4 regions of the Kitasatospora sp. NPDC054939 genome follow, and region 1 is predicted to be linked to each of the others. Evidence: riboswitches for the same ligand, from Rfam matches in the RefSeq annotation. Region 1 holds a riboswitch; each other region holds the start of a gene.
The links. Region 1 has a riboswitch for cobalamin ahead of ACWGB8_RS15045 (ABC transporter substrate-binding protein). Riboswitches for the same ligand answer to the same signal wherever they lie in the genome.
Positions count from the first base shown of each region.

Region 2: it holds a riboswitch for cobalamin, as region 1 does, so the genes downstream of both, ACWGB8_RS21755 (peptidase) here and ACWGB8_RS15045 (ABC transporter substrate-binding protein) in region 1, are expected to answer to the same signal.
Region 3: it holds a riboswitch for cobalamin, as region 1 does, so the genes downstream of both, ACWGB8_RS15310 (FecCD family ABC transporter permease) here and ACWGB8_RS15045 (ABC transporter substrate-binding protein) in region 1, are expected to answer to the same signal.
Region 4: it holds a riboswitch for cobalamin, as region 1 does, so the genes downstream of both, ACWGB8_RS14805 (cobalamin biosynthesis protein) here and ACWGB8_RS15045 (ABC transporter substrate-binding protein) in region 1, are expected to answer to the same signal.

Region 1 covers NZ_JBSGXP010000043.1:26,111-28,300, reverse strand. Annotated here, with positions in the region: gene ACWGB8_RS15055 (class I SAM-dependent methyltransferase) at 1-165, opposite strand, end outside; cobalamin riboswitch at 384-594, shown strand; gene ACWGB8_RS15050 (hypothetical protein) at 711-857, shown strand; cobalamin riboswitch at 921-1,090, shown strand; gene ACWGB8_RS15045 (ABC transporter substrate-binding protein) at 1,123-2,151, shown strand.
Region 2 covers NZ_JBSGXP010000076.1:36,706-38,895, forward strand. Annotated here, with positions in the region: gene ACWGB8_RS21755 (peptidase) at 1-912, opposite strand, end outside; cobalamin riboswitch at 1,015-1,165, opposite strand; gene galE (UDP-glucose 4-epimerase GalE) at 1,391-2,190, opposite strand, start outside.
Region 3 covers NZ_JBSGXP010000044.1:42,536-44,725, forward strand. Annotated here, with positions in the region: gene ACWGB8_RS15305 (ABC transporter ATP-binding protein) at 1-193, opposite strand, end outside; gene ACWGB8_RS15310 (FecCD family ABC transporter permease) at 193-1,272, opposite strand; cobalamin riboswitch at 1,382-1,516, opposite strand; gene sodN (superoxide dismutase, Ni) at 1,644-2,039, opposite strand.
Region 4 covers NZ_JBSGXP010000042.1:27,574-29,763, forward strand. Annotated here, with positions in the region: gene ACWGB8_RS14800 (helix-turn-helix domain-containing protein) at 1-391, opposite strand, end outside; cobalamin riboswitch at 671-831, shown strand; gene ACWGB8_RS14805 (cobalamin biosynthesis protein) at 928-1,905, shown strand; gene ACWGB8_RS14810 (cobyric acid synthase) at 1,902-2,190, shown strand, end outside.

The DNA.
Region 1 (2,190 bases):
GTCCTCCAGTCGGCGCTGGGCGCGCCAGCAGCGCCATTTGGACTGGCCGGGTTCGGTCCAGCCCCAGTGCCGGGCGTTGCGGCACACCAGTCCGTAGAAGAGCCGGCTGCCCGGGCGGCCGTAGACCCGCCGCAGTCCGGTGAGATCGAGTTGCCCGCTGCTCATGTGGGTCCGTCCCGTCGTCGCCTGCCCCCGGTCCCCGATCAAGCTACCGGCGCGGTGCCCGGCTGCCGGGCGGCACGCGGGCCGATGCCTCCGGTTGGGTGCCCGCCCGGGGACTCCGGTGAACTCCGGGCCACCGCACGACGGTTGGACCATTGACGTGTCCCGGCCAGAACCGGCCAACCGCGCTCCGCCCCCTGTCGCGGCCCGGATCGTGCGCCTACGCTGGGCCCTGCAGTCGGTTCGCGCCGCCCCGCCGCGGCGCGTCGCAAGAGGGAACCCGGTGCGAATCCGGGACTGTCCCGCAGCGGTGAGTGGGAACGACAGCCGTCTTCAGCACTGGGCCCGTCCCGGGAAGCGACGGCCGGTAGGAGGCCCCCGTCCGGGGCCGCGCCCGCGAGTTCGAAGACCTGCCACTGCGCGCGTGCGGGACCGCACGCGCTCGTCACGGTGACCCCGCGGACTGGGTCGACGGTGCGGCAGGCCATCCCGCGTGCTCGGCGTGGCCGTCCTCCGCCTGCCCCGGCGCGGCGCCGCCGACGAGCCTGGTGTGGTTCGTCTACAGCGCGGTGGAGCTGCGGGCGATGCTCGCCGGAGCCGGGTTCGCGGGCATCGAGGTGTTCGGCGGTTTCGACGGCCGCCCGTACGACGAGAACGCCGAACGGCTGATCGTCCGGGCCGTCCGGGAGGAGTGACGGCACGTCAGGGGGCGCGCGGCGTTGATCCGCACGCCCTTTCCCCGGACGGCCGGCGAAAAGTAGCATCACCGCGTCATCGCCGCGACGGGAGATCAGGAAGCCGGTGCGAATCCGGCACGGTCCCGCCACTGTGACCGGAGTGCGGCCCTCCGACGCCCCGCGTGCCCGGCACGGCAGGGGCGGCGGCGCCGCACCTGGGAGTCAGGACACTGCCCTGTCGCGGGCCCGTTCCGAGGAGCGCGGACTCCCCAGGAGGCATCACGTGAGCGTCGGCCTGCCCGGCTTCCCTTCTCCCCCGCCCGCACCGCACCGCCGCACCCGGACCGCGGTCGCCGCGGCCGCACTGGTCCTGATCGCCGGCTGCGGAGGCGCCGGCACCGCCGCCGACGGCGCGGCCGGCACCGGCCCGGCCCCGGGCTTCCCGGTGACCGTCGAGAACTGCGGGGTCACCACCACCTACGACCGGCCGCCCGCCCGGGTGGTCACCATCCACCAGCACCCGGCCGAGCTGATGCTCGCGCTGGGCCTCAGGGACCGGATCGTCGGGACGGCCTTCCCCGACTCCGCCGTCCTGCCGCAGCACGAGAAGGACTTCAAGGGCATCCGGCAGCTCGCACCGAAGGAGCCCTCCTTCGAGACGGTGCTCAACGCCGAGCCGGACTTCGTGTACGGCGGCTACGGCAGCGCGTTCGCCGAGAAGGAGGGCCGGTCCCGCAAGGCCTTCCAGGACGCCGGGATCAGGACCCATCTCAACCGCGAGTACTGCGGGAAGCAGCGGGTCACGATGGAGGACGCCTACGAGGAGATCCGCACCGTCGGCGGCATCTTCGGGGTGCGCGAACGGGCCGACCGGCTGGTCGCCGACCTGCGGGCCCGGATCGACGCGGCCGGCAAGGCCGTCCAGGGAGCACCGGCCGTCCCGGTGTTCGTCTACGACAGCGGGGAGAAGGCGCCGTTCACCGCGGGCGGCCGGAGCCTGGGCACCGAGATCATCCGGCTGGCCGGCGGGCGCAACGTCTTCGCCGACCTCGACGACGTGTTCGGCGACGCCTCCTGGGAGCAGGTCGTCGAGCGCCGGCCCGAGGTGATCGCCGTCTACGACTACGCGGACGCCGGCACCGTGCAGCAGAAGCAGGACTTCCTGCTCGCCCAGCCGGCGCTGGCGGACGTCCCCGCGATCCGCAACAAGCGGTTCGTGGTGCTGCCGCTCACCGCCACCCTGGTCGGCGTCCGGCCGCCCTACGCGGTGGAGGACCTCGCCCGGGGCCTGCACCCCGAGCGGTTCCGGTGACCGCCGGCACCCCCGCCCGCACCCCCGCGGACGCGCCGC
Region 2 (2,190 bases), on a different contig from region 1:
CGAGCAGCCCTGCTGGAGCTTGACCAGGCTGCTCCAGCCCTTCAGCCCGGCGGCGAACCGGCCGCGGGAGAGCAGGGCGGCGGTGGCCAGGCCGGTGCTGTTCGCGTTGCTGGTGGTGGCCCCGGCGGCGGCGAACCCGCCGTCGGCGTTCTGGTGGGCGGCCAGCCAGTCCAGCCCGGCCCGCGCCTTCGCCGTGCGGCCGGTGGCGTCCAGGGCCTGCACGGCGAGGGCGGTCGCGTCGGTGTCGCTGGTGCAGACGGACTGGCCGAAGGCGATCGGGTAGCCGCCGTCGGCGCACTGGGCGGCCGCGAGGAAGTCGACCGCGGCGGCCGGGGCGCCGCCCGGGGCGCGCTGGAGGGCGATCAGCGCCAGCGACTGGCCGAAGGAGTTGCTGTAGTCGCCCCACTGGGAGCGGTCGGAGAAGCGGCCGGTCGGGCTCTGCAGCGAGCGCAGCCGGGCGGGCAGGTCCACGCCGCCGAAGTCCGCCGGGTCGGCGCCCCGCACCTCGGCGGCGAGCAGCAGTTTGGCGGTGGCGCCGGCGTAGGCCTCGGTGGTGCCGTCGCCGAGGTAGCCGGTGAGGTTCGCGGGCTCGGCGAGCCAGGCGGTGGCCCTGGCGGCGGCCTGGTCGGAGGTCCGGGTGGCGGCGAAGGCGAGCACGGCGTCGACGGTGAGGCCCTGGTCGGGGTAGGCGACGCCGTCGAAGACCGCCTCGAAGTGGTTGCCGTCGACGAGTTGGCGGGCCAGCCAGCCGGCCGCGGCCGCGTCGGGGCGGAAGGTCGCCGCGGAGGCGGCGGAGTCGGGGGCGGTCGCGGGGGTGGGCGCCGCCGCGGCCGGGCCGGCGGCGGGGAGCAGCACGGCCAGGGCGAGGGCGGGTATCGAGAGGAGGCCGAGGGTCCGGTGGCGGACGGGCATGGGATGCCTTTCCGGGCCTGGCGCGCGGGCCCGCGGGGCGTGGGCGGGCACCGGCCCGGACAGCCCTGCGGGGCTCCGACCCGCAGACCACGACGGGAGGAGGGAACGACACCTCCGCCGACGGGTACTCGGGCTCGCCGCCGACGGCCGTCGGCTGCCTACCGTTGCGGGTCAGCGCCGGATTCGGACCGGCTTCCCCCTTCGGCGGAGTCAAGCAATGACGGCTCATCATGTCGGCGCCGCTGTCGCGGGGTCAAGGCGTCGCACGTCACATCCGGGGTGGTCACGGGAGCGCCGGTCCTCCCGCTTCGGCGGGCCCGGTCGGCATCCGAACCCGCTTCGGCGGGCCCGGTCGGCATCCGAACCCGCTTCGGCGGGCCCGGTCGGCATCCGAACCGGGCGAACCCCGCTCCCCGGGACGCGCAGCGGCCGGCGGCCCCGCCCGTGAAGGGGGTGCCGCCGGCCGCGCGGGACGGGGTCAGCCCTGGCCGGCCAGGTGCTCGGCCCACTTGGCGCGCCAGGCCAGCGCGTCGGTGACGCCCTGGGCGATGCTGCGGTTCGCGGTCCAGCCGAGCAGGTCGCGGGCGGTGTCGACGGCGGTGTAGCAGCCGATGACGTCGCCCGGTCGCGGGTCGGCCTCGCGGACGTCCAGCTCGACACCGACCGCCTGTTCGAAGGCGGTGACGAGCTCGCGGACGGTGGTGCCCTCGCCGGTACCGATGTTGATCACCCGGTAGCGGTCGCCGGCCGAGGGCTTGATCACCTCGTCGAAGCGGGTGAGCGCGGCCACGTGGGCCTCCGCCAGGTCCTGGACGTGGATGTAGTCGCGGATGCCGGAGCCGTCGCGGGTCGCCCAGTCCACGCCGGTGACGGTGAACGGCGTCCGCTCGGTGTACGCCTCGATCAGCTTGCCGAGGGCGTGCGTCGGGTTGAGGTTCTGCAGGCCGGTGCGCAGCTGCGGGTCGGCGCCGATCGGGTTGAAGTAGCGCAGGGCGATCACCCGCAGCTCCTCGGCGCCCTCGCCGCGCGTCCAGTCCTGGAGCACCTGCTCCATCATCTGCTTGGTGCGCGCGTACGGGCTGTTGGCGTCGACCGGGCAGGTCTCGTCGACCCGGGCGTCCGGGGTGGGCGCGTAGATCGAGGCGGAGCTGCTGAAGACGACCCGGGTGCAGCCGTTGCGCTGGAGGGAGTCGAGCAGGTCGACGGTCTTGCCGACGTTCTCGCGGTAGTAGTGGAGCGGGCGGGCGACCGACTCCGGGACGACGATCTTGGCCGCGC
Region 3 (2,190 bases), on a different contig from region 1:
CGGCGCCGTCCAGCCGGACGGCCCCCGCGCTCGGCCGCAGCGCCCGGTACACGCAGCGCAGCAGCGTCGACTTGCCGCTGCCGTTGGGCCCGACCAGGCCGACCACCCGGCCGGCCGGCGCCTTCAGGGTCAGGTCGTGGACCAGGGTCGTCCCGGCGACGCCGACCGACAGGCCCTCGATGTCGACGTCCATCAGCGCCCTCCGAAGCTGTAGCCGCGCCGGCGCATCAGCAGCAGGAAGCACGGCACGCCGAGCACCGCGGTCACCACGCCGACCGGGAGTTCGGCGGGCGCCAGCACCACCCGCGCCACGATGTCCACCCAGACCAGCAGCAGCGCCCCGGCGAGCGGGGCGACCAGCAGCACCCGGCGGTGCCCGGCGCCGACCAGCATCCGGACCGCGTGCGGCACCATCAGCCCGACGAAGCCGATCGCCCCGCTCACCGCGACCACCGTGCCGGTCACCGCGGCCGTCACCAGGAAGAGTTCGCGCCGCAGCCGGTCGGGGTCCACGCCCAGCGAGGCGGCCGTCTCGTCGCCCATGGCCAGCGCGTCCAGCCGGCCGGCCGCGCAGGCCAGGTGGACCAGGCCCGCGGCCACCGTGGCGGCGGCGATCGGCACCGACCCCCAGGTCGCCCCGCCCAGGCTGCCGAGCAGCCACATCATCGCGCTGCGGGCCGCCTCCCCGCGCGCCGCGGCGAACACCATCAGCGCCGTCACCGCCGAGAAGCCGTACGACAGCGCGGTGCCGGTCAGCACCAGCCGCAGCGGCGTCAGCCCGTACGCGGTGCGGGCGACCGCGTACACCAGGGCCATCGCCAGCAGGGCCGAGCCGAACGCGGAGGCCGACAGCGCCCAGACGCCGAGCGAGGCGAAGGCGCCGAGCAGCAGGACGGCATTGGCGCCGACCGCCGCGCCCGAGGAGATGCCCAGCACGAAGGGGTCGGCCAGGGCGTTGCGCACCAGCGCCTGCACCGCCACCCCGGTGGCCGCGAGGCCGGCGCCGACCACGGCGGCCAGCACCGTGCGCGGCAGCCGGATCTCCCAGACGATCGCGTAGGCGGCGGCCTCCTCGGCCTCCAGCCGGCCGCCCGTCAGTCCGGCGCCCAGCAGCCGCAGCACGTGCGACCAGCCGAGTCCGGTGGAGCCCAGGGCGACCCCGCAGACCAGGGAGAGCAGCAGGGCGGCGGCGAGGGCCGCGGCCAGCGGGCCGGCGGGTGTGCGGCGGGCGTCCGGCGGGCCGGCCGCGGCGGTGCGCGCGGGGCGGCTCAGGGTGGTGCTCACGGGGCTGCGCCTTCGCCTCGGGCCGCGGGCAGGCCGGGGCGGCGCACGGGGCCTGACGGGTGCCCGGGCGCCATCCCCTCGCAGTCCACGGCGAGTTGTCGGGAGGTCGGCACCCGGGGGTGGTCGGGCTCGCGCGCCCCGGGGCGCGCTCACCGTTGCGGGTCAGCGCCGGATTCGCACCGGCTTCCCCCTCGGACGCCCTGGCAGCATAACAAGTGCACGGCCCGATGACCCCTTACTGCGGGGCCGCCCGCAGCCGCGACCGCCCCGCCTGCCCGCAGCCGCGACCGCCCCGCAGACGCGACCGCCCCGCCACCGGCGGACCGGGGGCGGGGCGGGAGCGGTGCGACCGGCGGGGATCAGCCCTGCTTGGTCTCCCAGAAGATCCGCTCGACCTCGGCGATCAGGTCGAGCAGGGCCTGGCCGGTGGCCGGGTCCGTGGACGCCTTGGCGGCCGAGGCGGCCTTCAGGGTGTCGTTCACCAGCTGGTGCAGCTGCGGGTACTTCTCGAAGTGCGGGGCCTTGAAGTAGTCGCTCCACAGCACCGAGATGTGGTGCTTGACCGCCTCGGCGCGCTGCTCCTTGATGATGACCGCGCGGGCCCGGAAGTGCGGGTCCTCGTTGGCCTGGTACTTCTCCTGAGTGGCCTTCACGGACTCGGCCTCGATCCGGGCCTGGGCCGGGTCGTACACGCCGCAGGGCAGGTCGCAGTGGGCGTGCGCGGTGGCGCGCGGTGCGAACAGACGAGAGAACATAGGGGGTTCCTTCCTGGATCGTCTTCCCGCGCCAGAGGTTACCGCTCGGGCGGCGGGGTTTCTCGATCCGTCCGCGGACGCGGGGCAAACGGCGGAGCGGCTGCGGTGCCGGCGCCCGTGCGGTGCCCGGGCTGCGGCGGGTGGCGGCCCG
Region 4 (2,190 bases), on a different contig from region 1:
CGAGCTCGTAGGTCTGCTCCTCGTCGCCGTCCCAGCGTCCGCCGGCCTCGGCCTCGCGGTACACCCGCTCGGGGATGCCGATGCGGCGGGCCGCGCCCTCCGCGCTGAGCTCGCGGGCGACCCGGAAGTCGCGCAGCGAGGCGGGCCGCACGCCCATCAGCTGGGCGGGCGGGCACCACAGGGCGCGGGCGAGGGCGATGAACTCCTCCTCGGTGGGGCGCAGCTCGCCGCTCTCCCAGCCGAGGACGTGCGCGGGCAGCAGCCGGACGCCGTGGGCGGCCATGCCCTCGGCGACCTGGTCGGGGGTCAGGCCGAGGCCGGCGCGGTGCGCCCGGGCGGCTGCGGGCGAGAAGGGAACCGGGGGCGGGGCGGCCGGCTGTCTGCGTCGCATGGCCCCGACGGTAGGTGGCTACCCGGGAGGACCCCACCCGCCGAACGCACGAAGCGCGGACGGGTCCGCCTGCGGGGCACTGGACGATCGCACAGCCTGTCATGCCCCTGCGCGGACCATGATCGGAGACAGCTACGGGGCAGTCGGCCTGCGGAGCCGCGCACCGCACGCCCGCCCTCCGCGCGCACGGCCGGTGCACCGGGGGCGCACCGGGGACGTGACCGGGTGTGACCAAACCCTCCGTGGCCTTGGTTGACTCCCGGTTCGGGCCCGTGATGGGATCCTTCAGCCATCACGGAGGCATGCAGAGGAAGCCGGTGCGAGTCCGGCGCGGTCCCGCCACTGTCACCGGGGAGCACGTCCGGAACACGCCACGGCGCGCCGTCAGAAGCCGCTGGAAGGCCCGGATGCGCGTCCGACCCGGGAGCCAGGAGACTCTCGCCCCCGGTACGTCGATCCAGGGCGCGGACCCTGAGTGAGGACACGCACGCGATGCAGGCTGCCCCGCCCCGTCGAGCCCCCGGTTGCCCGCCGCCGTGCGCCCGCTGACCCGCGCCGCCGCCTTCGCGCTGGGCGCCGTCGCGGGCCACCTCGCCGACGCCCGCTTCGCCGACCCGCGCCGCGGCCACCCGGTGGCCGTCTTCGGCAGTGCGGCCGACCGGCTGGAACGGCGGCTCTGGCGCGACGACCGACTGACCGGTGCGGCGTACACGGCGCTCTGCGTGGGCACCGTCGCGGCCGGGGCGGTGGCCGTCGAACGCGCGGTCGGCCGGCGCCCGCTGGGCCGGGCCGCACTGGCCGCCGCGGCGACCTGGACGGTGCTCGGCGGCACCTCGCTGACCCGGGAGGCCCGGACGATCGGCCGGTCCCTGGCGGCGGGCGACCTGGCGGCGGCCCGGGAGCGGCTGCCGCACCTGTGCGGGCGCGATCCGAGTGCGCTGGACGAGCAGCAGGTGGCCCGGGCGGTGGTCGAGTCGGTCGCCGAGAACACCGCCGACGCCGTCGTGAACGCCCTGGTCTGGGGCGCGCTCGCGGGCACCCCGGGGCTGTTGGCCTTCCGCGCCGTCAACACGCTGGACGCGATGGTGGGCCACCGCTCGCCCCGCCACCTCCGGTTCGGCTGGGCCTCGGCGCGGCTGGACGACGTGGCGGGCTGGCCGGGCGCCCGGCTGACCGCCCTGCTGACGGTCGCCGCCGCGCCCGAGCCCCGGACGGCCTGGCGGGTCTGGCGCCGTGACGGTTCGGCCCACCCCAGCCCGAACGCGGGCCAGGCCGAGTCGGCGTTCGCCGGGGCGGTCGGGGTGCGGCTGGGCGGCACCCTGGCGTACGGCACAAGGGTGGAGCACCGGCCGGTGCTGGGCGCGGAGCTGCGTCCGGTCGCGGTGGACGACATCGAGCGGGCCTGCCGGCTGTCACGCCGGGTGGGGCTGCTCGCGCTGGGTACGACGGTCGTCGGGCACGTACTGGTCCGGACGGCCCTGGGCAGGACGAAGAAGAAGAAGGGGAGCGCATGAGCGGGGCGCTGCTGGTCGCCGGGACGACCTCGGACGCCGGGAAGAGCGTGGTCACCGCGGGCATCTGCCGCTGGTTGGCCCGGCAGGGCGTCTCGGTGGCGCCCTTCAAGGCGCAGAACATGTCGCTGAACTCCTTCGTCACCGCGGACGGCGCCGAGATCGGCCGCGCGCAGGCGATGCAGGCGCAGGCGGCGCAGGTGGCGCCCGAGGCGGCGATGAACCCGGTGCTGCTGAAGCCGGGCGCCGACGGCCGCAGCCAGGTGGTGCTGCTCGGCCGGCCGGTCG